Streptacidiphilus albus JL83: one gene and its partner. The protein of the gene in region 2 interacts with the protein of the main gene of each other region in a pairwise test. Links are inferred from orthologs where the notes say so. Each region holds a gene or a part of one and is shown on either strand. Other genes may lie near its edges. The genes, in order: dnaE and BS75_RS20285.

Region 1 (8,853 bases), 2.6 Mb from region 2 along the record:
CGACTTCACCGGCCGCGCCCAGAGCCACAGCACGGAGCCGCTGCACGAGTTCTTCAACGCCTGGCTGTACGACCCGGAGCTGCCCGAGCTGCCGGTCGCCCGGGTGGCCCCGGCGCCCGGGCCCGTCACCCCCGCCGTCGGGCCGGAACCGGCCGCCGGGCCGGCTGCCGACCACGGGCCGGTCGCCGAGGGCCGGCGCTGGTCCCGGTGGCGCGGCGGCGTCCAGTAACCGCCGCCGCTGCCACCGCCGGTCCGGCTGCTACTTCGCCGCCAGCGTGGACTGGATCAGGGCCGTGAACTGCGCAGCGGTCACCGGGGCGCCGCTGGAGGAGAACACCGTCAGCTGCTTGCCGTTCAGCTTCATCGTCGGCGTCCCGGTGATCCCGCTGGTGTTGAAGGCGTCCGAGACCTTGTTCACCCAGCCCTTGTAGGTGTCGTCCTGGACCGCCTTGGTGAAGGCCGGGGTGACCAGGCCGGGGACCTTCGCCGCCAGCTTCAGCATCTCGGAGGTGCTGTTGAAGGCGTCGTCGGTCTCCTCCGGCTGGTTGGCGTAGAGGACGTCGTGGAAGGCCTTGAACTTGGCGGTGCCCTCGTTCAGCGCCGCCGCCGCCGCGTTCAGCGCCACGGCGGAGCCGTTGCCGCCGAGGTTGCCGTCCAGGAACGTGGCCATGTGGTACTCGATCTTGTAGGTGCCGTTGTCGGCCAGCGCCTGGACCGCCGGGCCCGCCGACTTCTCCAGCTCGTCGCAGATCGGGCAGCGGAAGTCCTCCCACACCTGCAGGGTGTTGGGGGCCTTCGGGTTGCCGTAGACGATCGTGGTGCCGTCGGCGTTGGCCGGGGCGACGTAGGGGGCGTTGCTGCTGCTCCGCGAGTCCTGCACGGCGATGCCGACGCCGGTGCCGACGACGATCACCGCGACTGCGGCGGCGCCGACGATCAGGCCCTTGCGGCGGCGCTGCCGGGCCGCCTCGGCGGCGCGGGCCGCCTCGACGCGGGCGCGCGCGGTGGTCTTGCCGGAGTTGTTCTTCTCGCTCATGGGTGTGATGTCCTGTCGGGTCGCGGTGCCGGTTCCGTGGGTGCTGCGGCGGTGGCACGGCGGACGCGGGACCTGTCCCGGAAAACGGGACAGCACTGCCTGCCCGGTACAACCGGACAGGTGTCGGCGGACGGAGGTGCGGTCAGCCGATCGGCAGCGGCGCCGGGCCGTGCGGGCGCACGGTCGGCGGTCCGCGCCGGGCGAGGACGAAGCGGAGCAGTGGCGCGGCGGCGGCGTCGATCCGCAGCGGCGGTCGGCGGTCCGGCCGTGGCAGCGGCGCGGGGGCGCGCAGCGCGGCGAGGAGCAGCCGCAGCGCGCTGCGCAGCGGCGCGCCCAGGTGCCGGACGTAGGCGCCGGTCGCCCGGACCAGCCGGTAGGCCGCGATCTCGCCCCGGCGCAGCCACCAGGCGGCGATCAGGCCGATCACCAGGTGGGCGGCCAGCACCAGCCACGGGGTGATCCCGTGGCCGACGTGGCCGGTCAGCGCGGGGGCGGTGCGCAGGGCGCCGTCGGCCTGGCCGGCGTTGCCGCAGAAGAGCAGCGAGTTCACCGAGTGCCAGGGCCCGAGCAGCGGCCCGCCGTCGGTGGCCCGGTAGCAGCTGGCCTGCCCGTCGGTGAAGAGAGTGTCGAGCCCGAGCTCCAGCGGGACCAGCAGCGCGGCGATCCCGGCGTAGGAGCGCTCGCGCCGACCGAGCAGCAGGGCCAGGACGAAGGCGCCCAGGCCGGCCGCCAGAATGGTCGGCCAGGGCAGCGGCTCGTCGGTCAGCAGCACGTGCGAGCCGCTGGAGAGGACGACCGCGAACAGGGTGAACAGCAGCGCACGGGCGACCGCGAGCAGCGGTACCGCACGCGTCCTCACCGTCGCCGCTCCCTGCCCGTCCGTAACCCGTTCGGCGGGTCCGCCGAACCGGACAATCCTCGCACAGTGCCGACACCGCCTGCGCCGGATCGCCCCTGAGGAATTGATGAGGACTTCCGCGCCCCGGCGGTGGTCAGGGGACCTGGCGGAGGTAGAGGGCGCCGCAGAGGTAGCAGAACTTCTCGTGGGTGTCGCCCCAGGCGACGGCGTTGAGGCGGGCCGACTCGGCGTCGACCGGGTGGCCGCAGAGGGCGGCGGTGTTGCCCTCCACGGTCATGTGCCACTGGTGGATGGGGCCGCCGAGGACCCCGTCCTCGTACTCCGCACGCATCTCGTACTCGTTCATGGGGGTACCTCCTGCGGCAAGTCTGCGCCGCCGGAGGCACCCCTTCCACTCGACCGGTCAGACGCTCCAGGCGCCCTGGCCGAGGAGGGTCTTGATCTCGCTGGCGAAGCCGTTGTCCGGGTTGATCAGGAAGCCGAGCTCGAAGACCAGGGTGCGGCGGCGGCCCTCCATCCGGATCCGGACCGGGACGTCGCCCGGGTGCGCCCGGAGCGAGCGCTTGAGCTCGGCCACCAGCGGCGGGGTGATCTTCTGCTCGGGCACGGTCAGGAAGACCGGCGGCTTGCCGCCGTTCTCGGCCGAGGAGATGTCCAGCGGGGCGAGCTCCGAGCCGAAGATGGACAGCGCGCCGTCGCGCTCGTTCAGCCGGCCCCGGACCGAGACCACGTTGTCCTCGATCAGCTCCTGCTGGATCAGCATGTAGTTCTTCGGGAAGAACAGCACCTCGACCGAGCCGTCGCGGTCGGCGATGGTGACGATCGCCCAGGCGTTGCCGGCCTTGTTGATCCGCCGGTCGACCGAGGTGATCAGCCCGGCGAGCTTGACCTCGCCCTCGGTCCGGCCGGAGCCGAGCAGCTCGGCGATGGAGACGTCGCGGTTGCGGGACAGGATGTGCTCGGCGCCGTCCAGCGGGTGGCTGGAGACGTAGAGCCCGAGCATCTCCCGCTCCAGGCTGAGCAGGTGCTTGCGCGGCCACTCGCGGTCGTCGAGGGTGAAGTCCAGGCCGATGCCGGGGGACTCGTCGCTGGTGTCCATCGAGCCGAAGAGGTCGTCCTGGCCGATGGCCTGCTGCTTCTTCAGGCTGGTGACCGAGTCGATGGCGGTCTCGCAGACGGCGACCAGGCTCTGCCGGGTGTGCTCCAGCGAGTCGAAGGCCCCGGCCTTGATCAGCGAGTCCACCGTCCGCTTGTTGCAGACCACCAGCTCGACCTTGTCCAGGAAGTCCGCGAAGGAGGTGTACTTCCCCTTCTCCGAGCGGGACTTGACCAGGGACTCGATCACCGGGACGCCGACGTTGCGGACGGCCTTGAGGCCGAAGCGGACCGAGTCGCCGACGGCGGTGAAGTCGACCACCGACTCGTTGACGTCCGGCGAGAGGATCTTGATGCCCAGCCGGCGGCACTCGGCGAGGTAGATCGCCATCTTGTCCTTGTCGTCGGAGACCGACGTCAGCAGGGCGGCCATGTACTCGGCGGGGTAGTTGGCCTTGAGGTAGGCGGTCCAGTAGGAGACCAGGCCGTAGGCGGCGGAGTGCGACTTGTTGAAGGCGTAGCCGGCGAAGGGGACCAGCACGTCCCAGACCGCCTGGATCGCCTCGTCCGAGTAGCCGCGCTCCTGGCAGCCCGCGTGGAACGGCACGAACTCCTGTTCCAGGACCTCCTTCTTCTTCTTGCCCATGGCCCGGCGGAGCAGGTCGGCCTGGCCGAGGCTGTAGCCGGCCAGCACCTGCGCGGCTCGCTGCACCTGCTCCTGGTAGACGATCAGGCCGTAGGTGGGGCCGAGCACCTCCTTGAGCGGCTCCTCCAGCTCGGGGTGGATCGGGGTGATCTCCTGCTGGGCGTTCTTCCGGAGCGCGTAGTTGGTGTGCGAGTTCATGCCCATCGGGCCGGGCCGGTAGAGCGCGGAGACGGCGGAGATGTCGGCGAACTCGGTCGGCTTCATCAGCTTCAGCAGCGCCCGCATGGGCCCGCCGTCCAGCTGGAAGACGCCCAGGGTGTCGCCCCGGGCGAGCAGGTCGTAGGTGACCGGGTCGTCGATGGCGATCTTCTCGGTGTCGACCTCGATGCCCCGGTTGGCCTTGATGATCTTGATGGCGTGATCGATGATGCCCAGGTTCCGCAGACCCAGGAAGTCCATCTTGATCAGACCCATCTCCTCGCACTGGGGGTACGAGAAGCCGGTGATGATCACCCCGTCCTTGTCCCGCTTGTGCAGCGGGATGAGGTCGAGCAGCGGAGCCGAGGAGAGGATCACCGCGGCGGCGTGCACGCCGGTGCCCCGGGTCAGGCCCTCGATGCCCTTGCCGGTGTCGATGATCTTGCGGACGTCGGGCTCGTTCTCGTACATCGCGCGGATCTCGCCGCCCTCGGAGTACCGGGGGTGCGTCTCGTCGAACAGCGCGTAGAGCGGGACGCCCTTGCCCATCACGTCCGGCGGCATGGCCTTGGTGATCCGGTCGCCCATGGAGAAGGGGTAGCCGAGGATCCGGTTGGCGTCCTTGACGGCGGCCTTGGCCTTGATCGTGCCGAAGGTGTTCACCTGCGCGGTGTACGCCTCGCCGTACTTCTCGGTGACGTAGCGCACCATCTGGTCGCGCTGGCGGTCGTCGAAGTCGATGTCGACGTCGGGCGGGTTGATCCGCTCCGGGTTGAGGAAGCGCTCGAACAGCAGATCGTGTTCGAGCGGGTCCAGCTCGGTGATCCGGGTCAGGTAGGCCACGATCGAGCCGGCCGCCGAACCACGGCCGGGGCCGACCGGGATGCCGTTGTCGCGGGCGTACTGGCAGATGTCCGCGACCACGAGGAAGTAGGCGTCGAAGCCCATCGGGGAGATGACGCCCATCTCCAGCTCGATCCGGTCCAGCACCTCCTGGCTCGGGTTGTCGCCGTAGCGCCGGGGGAGCCCCTCCGCGATCTTGTGCCGCAGCCAGGACGCCTGGGTCTCGCCCTCGGGCACGTCGAACTGGGGCATCCGGTCGACGTAGGTGAAGACCTCGTCGTAGGGCTGGATCCGCTCGCCGATGGCGAGGGTGTTGTCGCAGGCCTCGGGCAGCTCGCGGAAGAGCTCGCGCATCTCCTCGGCGGTCTTGATGTAGTAGCCCGAGCCGTTGAACTTGAACCGGTTCGGGTCGTCCTTGTTCTTGCCCACGCCCACGCAGAGCAGGTTGTCGTGGGCGTCCGCCTGGTCCTCGGTGACGTAGTGCGAGTCGTTGGTCGCCAGCAGCGGGATGCCCAGCTGCTTGGCCACCCGGAGCAGGTCCTCGCGGACGCTGCGCTCGATGTCCAGGCCGTGGTCCATCAGCTCCAGGAAGTAGTTCTCCTTGCCGAAGATGTCCTGGTAGGCGCTGGCGGCCTTGATCGCCTCGTCGAACTGCCCCAGCCGCAGCCGGGTCTGCACCTCGCCCGAGGGGCAGCCGGTGGTGGCGATGATGCCCTTGGCGTTGGCGGCGATCAGCTCCCGGTCCATCCGGGGCTTCATGTAGTAGCCCTCCATGGACGCCAGCGAGGAGAGCCGGAAGAGGTTGCGCAGCCCCTCGGCGTTCTCCGCCCACATGGTCATGTGGGTGTACCGGCCGCCGCCGGAGACGTCCTTGCCGCCCTCGCCGTCGCTGCTGGCGACGCGCTGCCCGCCCGGCGCCCAGAAGACCTGCTTCTTGTGGAACCGGGACTCCGGCGCGACGTACGCCTCGATCCCGATGATCGGCTTGACCCCGGACTTCTTGCCGATCTGCTGGAACTCGTACGCGCCGAACATGTTGCCGTGGTCCGACATGGCCACGGCGGGCATGCCCAGCCGCTCCACCTCGGCGATCAGCTTGCCGTTCTTGGCAGCCCCGTCCAGCATCGAGTACTCGGTGTGGACATGCAGGTGAACGAAGCTGTCGGCCACGGTACGGGCACTCCTCATGGCAGGGTCGGCACGCGGGTGGGCACAGGGTTCGGCCCAGGTGTCGGCGCGGGGTAGGCACCCACCCTAGCGCGCGCTAAGGGGTGTCGGAGCGCTCCGGTGACGCTTGTGACAAGGGTTGCGCCCAGAGTGTTTCCGGGGCGCTCGGCTTCGGCGAGAAGATCCTGGTGAGGACGATCAGGGTGACCAGCGCGACCCCCGGCCAGGCCAGCAGCACGCCGTTGGCGGTCACCGCCAGCGGCCCGTAGAAGGTCTTCCCCAGGGCGACGCTCTTGGCCGTGGCGATGATGTTGCTGCTCGGGCCCAGGTGCACCCCGAGCCGCATCGCCAGGTAGCCGCCGAGCAGCCCGCCCAGGGCCAGCCCGACCGGCACCCCGACGCCCACGTCGCGGGCGCGGGTGCGCCAGTACGCCAGGGCCGCCAGCAGCAGGCCGATGACCGCGCCGATGATCGCGAAGTAGGCGTCGGCGGTGATCGCCTGCTCGCCCTCCGGATCCGACAGGTAGATGTCGGAGGTGTCGGCGTAGAGCGGCACCTTCGGCGCCACCCGCTCCCACAGCAGCCCCATCAGCAGGCCCAGCACGGCCGATCCGGCGATCAGGGCGAGCCCCAGCAGCAGGTCGGTCCGCAGCTCGCGGGAGAACCGTACGGGCGCGTCGGCGGCCTCGGCCGGGTGGCCCGGCAGCGGCGCGGACAGCGGCTCCGGCTCGGGCGGGGACGCCGGCTCGGGCAGGGGCTCCGGCGCGGACTTGGACAGCGGCACTGGCGCGGCCTGCCCGGACCCGGGCTCGGGCGAGGGGCCGGACCCGCCGTCGGCATCGGTGTTCTGATCGGTCATCGCGTCATCGTCCCACGGAGATCAGCGGCGGGTGGCGGCGCGTCGGTAGGCCCACGTGGAGACGGCCAGCGAGACCACTCCGACGGCCCCGCAGACCGCCAGGTCCAGCGCCACCGCGGACCAGTCCGGGCGCCGGTCGAAGCTGCGGGCCAGCGCCTCCACGCCGTAGGTCGACGGCAGCAGGTCGCGCACCCAGCGGATCGCCTCCGGCATGTGGGTCGGCGGCAGCACGCCCAGCAGCAGCGCCGCCGACATGCCCAGCTGGCCCAGCAGGGTGGCGATCTCCTGCCGGCTCGCCAGCAGCCCGCAGGCCGCGCCCAGGCCGGACAGCGCCGCCCCGGACAGCGGCACCACCAGCAGCAGCACCCACAGGTGCACCCAGCCCAGCCGGAACAGCCCGCAGCCCACCCCGGCGGTCACCAGCGCCCCGGGCACGGTGAACGAGGCGTAGGCCGCCGCCGTGCCCAGCACCACCGAGGCCGGCGGGACCGGCAGCGTCGCGTAGTGGTCCAGCCCGCCGGTGGCCCGCAGCCGGCCGAAGTACTGGGCCAGCAGGTTCAGCGCGACGAAGGCGACCACCAGCACGCTCGACCCGGCGACCACGTCCCGGGCGGCCTCGCTGTCGCCGCCGCTGACGACGCCGCGCATCATCGCCATGATCCCGAGGGACTGGAAGGTCGCCACGAACAGCAGCGGGATCCGGGAGACCCGGGCCCGGGACAGCTGCGCCCGGTAGACCGCGCCCAGCGAGGGCAGCAGCGCGGCTCCGGGCGCCAGCACGGCGGGGCGGGAGACAGCGACGGCCGCGGTCATTTCCCGAGGTCCGGTCATTTCGCGAGTCCTTCATGGCGTCCGCCGAGCAGCAGGTACACGTCCTCAAGGCTGGGCGTGCTGAGTGAGAAGTCGTCCAGGGCGGCGAAGGCCGGGCCCGAGGTGACCTGGGCGACCAGCTCCCGGGCCCGGTCCGGGTCGGTGCGCACGGTCCAGCGGCGGCCGGAGCGGACCGCCCGCGCGGCCAGCGCGGCGATGGCCGGCAGCCCCAGCGGGGCGTCCTCGCGCCAGACCAGGTCCAGCCGGACGTCGCCGTCGACCAGGGCCTTCAGTCCGCCGGGCGTGTCGCAGGCGATGACCCGGCCCTCGTCGACCACGGCGACCCGGTCGAGCACCGTCTCGGCCTCGATGACGTTGTGGGTGACCAGCAGCACGGTGGTGCCGCGTTCGGCCCGGCGGCGCTCGACGGCGGCCCAGACGGCGCGCCGGGCCACCGGGTCCATCCCGGTCGTCGGCTCGTCCAGGACCAGCAGCGGGCGCTCGCCGACCAGCGCGGTGGCGAAGCAGGCCAGTCGGCGCTGGCCGCCGGAGAGCTTGCCGAGCACCCGGTCCGCCAGCGGTTCCAGCGCCAGCTCGGCCAGCGCGGCGTCGCGGGCGGCCCGCGCCTGGGGCCGGCCGAGGCCGCGCAGCCGGGCGGTGGTCTCCACCGCCAGCGCGACGGTGAGCTCGTCCAGGGCGGTGGACTCCTGGCCGAGGTAGGCCAGCAGCCGGGAGGCGTGCTCGGGGTGGCGGACGATGTCGTGGCCGAGGATCCGGATCGAGCCGCTGTCGGGCCGGAGCAGGCCGGTGAGCTGGCGCACCAGCGTCGACTTGCCCGCGCCGTTGGGTCCGAGCAGCCCGAAGACCTCGCCCCGGCGGACCTCCAACGAGATCCCGGCGTTCGCCCGGACGACCTGCGCCTTGGCGCCGCGCCCAGTCCGGTACTGCTTGGTCAGGTCCAGGACGCTGCAGCAGCTGTCCTCGGCGCCCGTGTTCTCCCTGCCCGTCACAGGCGACAACGGTACAGCGGAGGTCAGGACTCCGTTTGCAGGGCCTCGCCCCCCGGGACGCGGGTGGCGATCTCGCGCCAGAACCCGGCCCGGATGGCGTACCGGTCGTGTTCGTCGATCTGGTCGTCCTTGTGTGCGAGCAGGCCGAACCGGGCCGCGTAGCGCAGCAGCTCGCCGTCGACCCGGTGCGGGATCCGGGGGTAGTCGGTCCACAGCCCGGTGAGCCGGCCCTGGTCACCGAGCCGTTCGGTCCAGCGGCGGGCGAAGACCTGGCCGACCTCGTTGGGGTCCCCGGCGACGGTGGTGATGTCCTCCTCGCGGTCGGCCCAC
Region 2 (7,681 bases):
CGGCCGGGGCCGCCAGCAGGCCCAGCAGCAGCAGCGAGCCCACCGCCTGCGTGGCCTCGCCCGCGCAGGCGCCGACCAGGGCCAGGAAGCCCAGCCCCAGCACCTTCACCGGCACGCCGCGCGCCGCCGCGACCGCCTCGTCCAGCGTCGCGAACAGCAGCGGACGGGCGATGGCCAGCACCGCGACGCTGATCGCGGCCGCCACCAGCACCGCGACCAGGGTCTGGCTGCCGCTCAGGCCGAAGATCGAGCCGAAGAGCACGCTGGTGCCGGCGTTGCCCACGTCCGAGCCGCTGCGCGAGGTCGTGTAGAGGGTGAGGAAGAAGGCCCCGAGGCCGAGGATCCAGGCGAAGGCCGCTCCGATCACCACATCGTCGGCCCGGCCCCTGCGACCGATCCCGGCCAGCAGCAGCCCGCCGCCGATGCACCCGACGAACAGCCCGAGCCGCAGGTCCCAGCCGGCGGCCAGGGCCGCCATCGCCCCGGCGAAGGCGACATGGCTGAGCGCGTCCCCGGTGAAGACCTGGGCGCGCAGCACCAGGAAGTAGCCGACCAGACCGGACGCCAGCGCGATGAACGTCCCGGCGAGCAGGGCGTGGTGGAAGAAGTCCTGACTCCACACGTTCATACGGCGACCCTCCTGGCGGCGTCGGTCCTGGGTACGGCGGTCATGGCGCCGGCACCGGCGCCGGTGCCGCGTCGGCGGGCGACCAGCCGGGCCGCGTGCGCCAGCAGGTAGCCGGCGAAGGCGAAGCTGGTCACGAAGAAGCCCAGCGGGTACGGCCAGTACCAGGCCGCGATCAGCCCGGCCCAGGTCGCGCCGAAGCCCAGCAGCAGTGTCAGCAGCAGGCTCAGCGCCGGGCGAGCGGTCAGCACCTGTGCGGTCGCGGCCGGCAGCACCAGCAGCGCGAACACCAGCAGCGAGCCGGTGATCTGCGCGGCCTCCGCCGTCGCCGCGCCCAGCAGCAGCAGGAACAGCGTCGACAGCAGCCGCACCGGGACCCCGCGCGCCGCCGCCACCTGCGGGTCGACCGAGGCGAACAGCAGCGGCCGACCGATGACCACGAGCACCGCCAGCACTGCCAGGCCGACCAGGGCCAGCAGCAGCACCTGGCCGGTGGTGATCCCGAGGAAGCTGCCGAAGAGGATGCTCTCCGGCCCGCTCAACAGCCCCTTGTAGAGCGCGATGAAGAGGAAACCGCAGGCCAGCAGGAATGCCTGGACGACCCCGGTGGCCGCGGACTCCTCCGCGTCCGCGTCCCGGCCCTCCCGCCGCAGCAGCGCGATGACCAGCGCCGCCGCCAGGCAGAAGCCGAAGTAGCCGAAGCCGGTGCTGATCCCCGCGAGGGTCGCGAAGGACGCCCCGGGGAAGGCCACCACGCCCAGGGTGTGCCCGGCGAAGGACTGCCGCCGCAGCACCATGAACCAGCCGATCGCGCCCGCGACCAGCGCGACCACCGCGCCCGCCCGGAAGGCGTTGACCATGAACGGGTAGGACCACATCTCCTGGAAGTCGGTCAGCAGGTTCCAGCTGAACTGCACGGGCATCGGTTCAGGCCTCCGGTTGTCCGACGACGACCAGTCGTCCGTCGGCGGTCCGCAGCACCTCGACCGGGGTCCCGTACAGCCGGGTCAGGTTCTCGGAGGTGACCACCTCGCCCGGGGCGCCGGCGACCGCGCCGCCGCCCGCGATGTACACCACCCGGTCCAGGTGGTGCAGGATCGGGTTGACGTCGTGCGCGACCATCACCACGGCCACGCCCTCCTGATGGCATATCCGGCCGATCAGAGCCGCGACCGCGCTCTGGTTCGGCAGGTCCAGGCTGTCCAGCGGCTCGTCCAGCAGCAGCACCGCCGGACGCCGGACCAGCGCCTGGGCGATCAGCAGCCGCTGCTGCTCGCCGCCGGAGCACTCGCCGATCGGACGGTGGGCGTAGGCCGTCGCACCGACCAGCTCGACGACCTCGGCTATCCGCTCGGCCTGCTCCCGGCGCCGGCGGCCGCCGGGCAGCGGCAGCCCCCAGCGGTCGCCGTCGAGGCCGAGCCGGACCAGGTCCACACCCCGGATCCGCATCCCGGGCCCGAAGCTGCGGCGCTGCGGCAGGTAGCCGACCCGGTCCCCGCCCTGGCCGGGCCGCAGCCCGAGCACCCGGGCCTCGCCCTCGGCCGCGGGCAGCACCCCGAGCAGGACCTTGAGCAGCGTGGACTTGCCGACCCCGTTCGGACCGAGGACGGCGACGAACTCGCCCGCCCGCACGTCCAGGTCGACGCCGGACCAGAGGGTGCGCCCGCCGACGCGGACGGCGGCGCCGCGCAGTTCGAGCACGGGATCGGCGGCGGCCGCGGTCGTCGCGACGGCGGCCGGGATGGTCGCGGCGGCGGTTGCCTGAACGGGTACTGCTGCCTGTTCGATCGCCACTGTGTGCACCGTCCCGTCTTGCGTCGTCCGCCGGTCTGCCCTCGGCAGTTGTGTCCCCGCCCGCTGCGACGTCAGCTGTCGGCGGGCCGCCGTTTGTTCCGGCTCCCCGTCGCGGATCTGCTGCCGCGCCGCCGTCATGTCCCGCACCGTCACCGTCCGGTCGCCTCCTTGAGGGCCGCCGCGATCCCCTGGAGCTCGCTGACCTGCCACTGCTGGAAGGTGTCCCCGGCCGGGCTGAGCGTCTCGGTGACCGGGGCCACCGGGATGCCCTCGGACTTGGCCAGGTTCACCTGGGCGACCACGTCCGGCGTGGAGTTCTGGGTGTTGTAGACGTAGACCTTGATCTTCTTCGACCTGATCTGCTGGTCGATCGTGGACTTGTCGGCGGCGGTGGGGTCGGTGCCCTCGCTCATCGCGTCCAGGAAGCTCTCGGGGGTGATCAGATCCAGACCGAGGCCCTGCGCGAGCGGGGTCACGATCGACTCGGAGGCGCCGATCGGCGTCCCGGCGTAGGTCGCCCTGATGCTCGCGATCAGCTGGTTGTACTGGGCCAGGGTCTGCGTCTCGAACGCCGTCTTCAGCTGGTCGAAGTAGGCCGCGTCGGCCGGGTCGATCTTCTTGTAGTCGGCGGTGATCGCCTCGATGACCTGGTGCACGTTGGTCGGCGAGTACCAGCGGTGCGGGTTGCCGCCGGGCTGGATGCCGACCAGGTCGCCGACGTTGAGCTCGGTCCGGCCGCTGCCGGGGTTGGTCGCCAGCAGTTTGTCCGCCCAGCCGTCGTAACCGACGCCGTTGACGATGGCGAACTGCGCGGTGGTGACCGTGCGGGCGTCGGCGGCGGTCGGCTCGTAGGAGTGCGGGTCGGTGTTGGGGTTGGTGATGATGCTGGTGACCTGGACGTGGTCGCCGCCGAGCTGGGCGGCGATGCTGCCCCAGAAGTTCTCGGCCGCCGCGACCTGGATCACCTTTCCGCCGCCGGCCCCCGCGCTCGAACCGCCGGCCGTCGCGGCGCTCGGCGAGGTCGGCGCGGTCGTGGCGCAGGCACTCGTCAGCGCGAGGGCGGCGACGCCGACCGCACCGAGCGCGAGGCGCGCGGGGTGGGGAAGGCGGGAGGCGGGGGTCTTCACGTGGTCTCTCCTCGGACAGGCCGGAGCGGAACACCCACCACGCTAGATGAAAATGATTCTCACTTCTAGCCCGATCGGTCCAACGATGAAAACCATTACCGTTCCGTGACCCGCTGCACGCCCCCGGCGCGCGCTCCGGCGCTAGGACGTTTGCGCAGGTCAGGGCCATCGCCTCGGCGCAGACGGCAGATCGCCCCGGGCCGGTGGCCCGGGGCGATCGACGTGATCAAGCGTGTTCGGCTTCACATTCCGGCGCCGAGCCCGGCCGCACCGTCCGTGCCAGGCCCGGAGGCCGGGTCAGCGCACCGGCGGGAGCCAGAGCATGGTGTCCAGCTCACCGTCGACCCGCTGCGCGCCGGCGGGCGTGAAGCGGGTGGGACTCGCCACCGGCGCCGTCTCGACGGTGCTGTAGAAGCCGCCCATGGCTCCCCAGGGGAAGAGCGCCGCGACCACCGCGACCTGTCGCCCGTCCGGCGAGAAGGTCGCCGCGTAGAAGGCATGGGTGTTGTGCTGTGCGTCCTGGTACTCGGCGGCGATCCCGGTCACCTTGCCGGTGGCCAGGTCGGCCAGATAGGCGCTGCCGTCCCCGTAGGCCAGCTCACGGCCGCTCGGCGAGAAGCTCACCGCCCCGGTCGGCTCCACCGACAGGTGCAGCTCGTAGGGCTTGGCGTTGCCCGCCTTGAGCCAGAGGTTCCCGCCGACGTCCGCGGCCAGGGTCCGGCCGTCCGGCGAGTACGCCTCCGGCGCGACCAGGGTCGACTGCGGGAAGCCCGGAGCAACCGGGGTCAGCCCCTTGCCGTCGATGCCGATCCGGTAGAGCTGGTTGCCGTCGGTGCTCCTGTTCTCCACGTCGAAGAGCAGGTGCCGACCGTCCGGCGTGAAGATCGCCCGGTCGAAGGAGTAGGCGGTGCTCGGCAGCCGGTAGACGACCCGGCCGTGGGTGCCGTCCCGGTCCATCACGTGCAGCGCCAGCGGGGTGGTGATCGGCCCGCTCCCGGCGTCCGGCACCGCCGGTCCGATGTACGAGACCAGCCCGGCGTCGGGCGAGGCCGAGGGCTCGCAGCCGGCGCCGGTCGGGGTGAACTCGGCGACCTTGCCGGTGACCGGGTCGGTCGCCGACAGCGCGCACACCCCCGGGAACCCGTCGTCGGCCGTCCCGGAGATGATCTGCCCCTCGCTCGGACGCGCGGCGGATGCGGTGGCCGCCGTGGCGCTCGGCCCGGTGGCCGCCTCCGCGCCGGCGCCGGAGGCTCCCCACATCCCCGCCAGCAGCACCGCCGCCGTCACGAACGCACGCGCGCGCTGATTCCCCATGGCACTCCCCCCACCTGCGCGAGCACCGCTCTGACGCCCGCCACCGCTCCCGCCCCCTCACGCTTCCTCGACCCCCAGGGAACCGGGCAGCCCCTCGAACATATCCGCCACCAAATGCGGTCAGCAATACCGCTGTTGACTGATCCTCAGATCCGTTGGCGCACAGGGGCACGACCGGCGCACCCGCCCCGACGGCGCGCCGCCGCAGCCCGGGAACCCGCTATCAGGGTCGCGGCACGCCGTGACCGCCCCGGAATCAGTCACTCTGCTGCCGCGGGACAGATCAGCCCGTACAACGGACAGCGGCCGAGCAGGTCACCCTCCCAGGCGCTGAAGCTGGACTGCCGCATCGGCGAGGACCTGGTCCTGCTTGCAGAAGGTGAAGCGGACCTGGGTGCGGCCGGCTTCGGGGTCGTCGTAGAAGACGGAGTTGGGGATGGCGACCACGCCGCAGCGTTCGGGCAGCGCGCGGCAGAAGGCGTAGGCGTCCTTCTCGCCGAAGGGGGTGATGTCGGTGGTGATGAAGTAGGTGCCCTGGGGCTGGTAGACCTCGAAACCCGCCGCGCGCAGGCCGTCGGCCAGGAGGTCGCGCTTGCGGAGCAGGTCGGTGCGCAGGGTGGTGAAGTAGCCGTCCGGGAGCCGCAGGGCCTCTGCGACGGCGTACTGGAACGGGCCGGCGCTGACATAGGTCAGGTACTGCTTGGCGGTTCGGACGGCGGCGACCAACTCCCGCGAAGCCGTCACCCAGCCGACCTTCCAGCCGGTGAAGGAGAAGGTCTTGCCGGCGGAGGAGATGGAGACGGTGCGCTCGCGCATCCCGGGGAGGGCGGCGATGGGGTGGTGCGCGCCGCTGAAGACCAGGTGCTCGTAGACCTCGTCGGTGACCACCAGGAGGTCGTGCTCCACGGCCAGTTCGGCGATGGCGCTGAGCTCGTCCGGGGAGAGCACCATGCCGGTCGGGTTGTGCGGGGAGTTGAGCAGGAGCAGCCGGGTGCGCGGGGTGACCAGCGAGCGCAGCAGGTCGAGGTCGGGGCGGAAGTCCGGGGCGCGCAGGGTGAGCGGGACGCGGGTGGCGCCGGCCATGGCGATGCAGGCCGCGTAGGAGTCGTAGAACGGCTCGAAGGCGATCACCTCGTCACCGGGCTCCAGCAGCGCCAGCATCGCGGCGGCGATGGCCTCGGTCGCTCCGGCGGTGACCAGCACCTCGCCGTCGGGGTCGTAGGCGAGGCCGTAGAACCGCTGCTGGTGCTCGGCGATCGCCGCGCGCAGCTCGGGGATGCCGGGGCCGGGCGGGTACTGGTTGCCCCTGCCCTCGCGGATCGCGCGGACCGCCGCCTCGGCGATCTCGGCCGGGCCGTCGGTGTCCGGGAAGCCCTGGCCCAGGTTGATCGCGCCGGTCGCGGTGGCCAGCGCCGACATCTCCGCGAAGATCGTCGTCCCCAGCCCGTCGAGGCGTCGGTTCAGCAGCGGCCTTGCAGTCATCTTCGGCTCCTCGTGTGTGCGACTGCTGGCCATCCTCGGGCCGGGCCCGCGACCGCGACAAGCCCGGTCGGGTCACTGCGGCCGATCGGACGCCCGGGACGTGCGAGGAACCGTGGTCGGCCGAAGCCGGATCCCGGGCCGGTGGACGTACGGGAGAATGCCCGGGTGGACGAAGACCTTCTCGACAGCGCTCAGCAGCAGGCCGGGCGACGAACCAGGGGCGCTGCGAGGGCCGGCGCGGACCCGGCGGACGCATCGGCGCCGTCACGGCCGTCCGCCGGGCGCAGCGTGCTGCGCGCGCTGCGGGGTGCGGCGCTGCCACTCGCGGTGGCGGTCGCGTCCGCGCTGCTGAGCTGCCTGCTGATGAACTGGATGAAGACCCCGGGCGAGACCCTGGCCGGGCGGTTCCACGTCTGGGACGCGAGCTTCTACGTGCAGATCGCCGAGTCCGGCTATCCGCACGGCTACACCTACGGAGCCAACGGCCAGCTGTCCGGCAACAGCCTGGCGTTCTTCCCGCTCTACCCGCTGCTGATCCGGATCGTCCACCTGCTCACCGGGTTGGCCTTCGGCACCTCCGCCGTCGTCGTCGCCTGGCTCTGCGCGGCGGGTGCGGCCGTCGCCGTCCACCACCTGGTCGCCCGGCTGCACTCGGCCCGGGTGGCCGGCTTCGCGGTGGCGCTGGTGTTCTGCCAGCCGATGGCCGTGTCGCTGTGGATCGGCTACACCGAGAGCCTGTTCCTGCTGCTCGCGGCGGCGGCGCTGCTGGCGGTGCGGAAGGAGGCGTGGGTCTGGGCCGGTGTGCTCACCTGCCTGGCCGGGCTGACCCGGTCGACCGGGGTCGCCGTCGCGGCGGCACTGGTCGTCGGCGTGCTGCTGGCCGCGCGCCGGGAGCGGTCGCTGCGCCCGCGGATGCTGGTGGGCTGCCTGCTCGGCTGCGTCGGGATGCCCGTCTACCTGCTGTGGGTCGGTCTGCGGGTGGGCCAGCTGGACGGCTGGGCGCGGATCCAGAGCGCCGGCTGGAGCACGGCCTGGGACTGGGGCAGCAGCACGTTCGACTTCCTCAGCAGCACCCTGCACGGCGCGGACGGCTGGGTGCAGGTGAGCGTGGCCTTCGTCCTGCTCGGCTACGTGGTGGCGTGCGCGGCGGCCCTGCTGAGCCGCCCGTGGCCGCCGCTGGCCGTGTACGGGGCGCTGATCCTGGTGATGTCGCTGGGGCAGAGCAACTACTACCACTCCAAGCCGCGGCTGCTGGTCCCGGTGCTGCTGGCGGTGCTCCCGCTCGCGGAGGCGCTGGCCCGCGGGCGCCGGCCCGGGGCGTACCTGGCGCTGGCCTGGA

What was found.
Region 1: the proteins of BS75_RS20285 (region 2) and dnaE interact in binary tests that used the Escherichia coli proteins (3 or more experiments, as listed by UniProt). The link is inferred for Streptacidiphilus albus JL83 from one-to-one orthologs.

Annotation. Positions count from the first base shown.
Region 1 is NZ_JQML01000001.1:2,058,963-2,067,815, reverse strand. What follows is about bases 2,099-6,182. They hold dnaE (DNA polymerase III subunit alpha), read right to left. Parts: upstream 5,866-6,182; coding sequence 2,299-5,865; downstream 2,099-2,298. Other genes in these bases: BS75_RS08940 (hypothetical protein), read right to left, coding at 5,942-6,182; BS75_RS08950 (hypothetical protein), read right to left, coding at 2,099-2,241. In the rest of the region: BS75_RS08965 (M1 family metallopeptidase), read left to right, coding at 1-229; BS75_RS08960 (DsbA family protein), read right to left, coding at 260-1,036; BS75_RS08955 (hypothetical protein), read right to left, coding at 1,179-1,895; more of BS75_RS08950, read right to left, coding at 2,029-2,098; more of BS75_RS08940, read right to left, coding at 6,183-6,703; BS75_RS08935 (ABC transporter permease), read right to left, coding at 6,725-7,534; BS75_RS08930 (ABC transporter ATP-binding protein), read right to left, coding at 7,531-8,523; BS75_RS08925 (NYN domain-containing protein), read right to left, coding at 8,547-8,853. UniProt on the Escherichia coli protein: DNA polymerase III is a complex, multichain enzyme responsible for most of the replicative synthesis in bacteria. This DNA polymerase also exhibits 3' to 5' exonuclease activity. The alpha chain is the DNA polymerase catalytic subunit.
Region 2 is NZ_JQML01000001.1:4,666,948-4,674,628, forward strand. Bases 4,260-7,171 are described here. They hold BS75_RS20285 (pyridoxal phosphate-dependent aminotransferase), read right to left. Parts: upstream 6,343-7,171; coding sequence 5,176-6,342; downstream 4,260-5,175. Other genes in these bases: BS75_RS20280 (WD40 repeat domain-containing protein), read right to left, coding at 4,260-4,860; BS75_RS20290 (mannosyltransferase family protein), read left to right, coding at 6,508-7,171. Outside these bases: BS75_RS20260 (metal ABC transporter permease), read right to left, coding at 1-628; BS75_RS20265 (metal ABC transporter permease), read right to left, coding at 625-1,548; BS75_RS20270 (metal ABC transporter ATP-binding protein), read right to left, coding at 1,553-2,419; BS75_RS20275 (metal ABC transporter solute-binding protein, Zn/Mn family), read right to left, coding at 2,569-3,546; more of BS75_RS20280, read right to left, coding at 3,844-4,259; more of BS75_RS20290, read left to right, coding at 7,172-7,681. UniProt on the Escherichia coli protein: Shows aminotransferase activity with methionine and histidine as substrates, and to a lesser extent also with phenylalanine.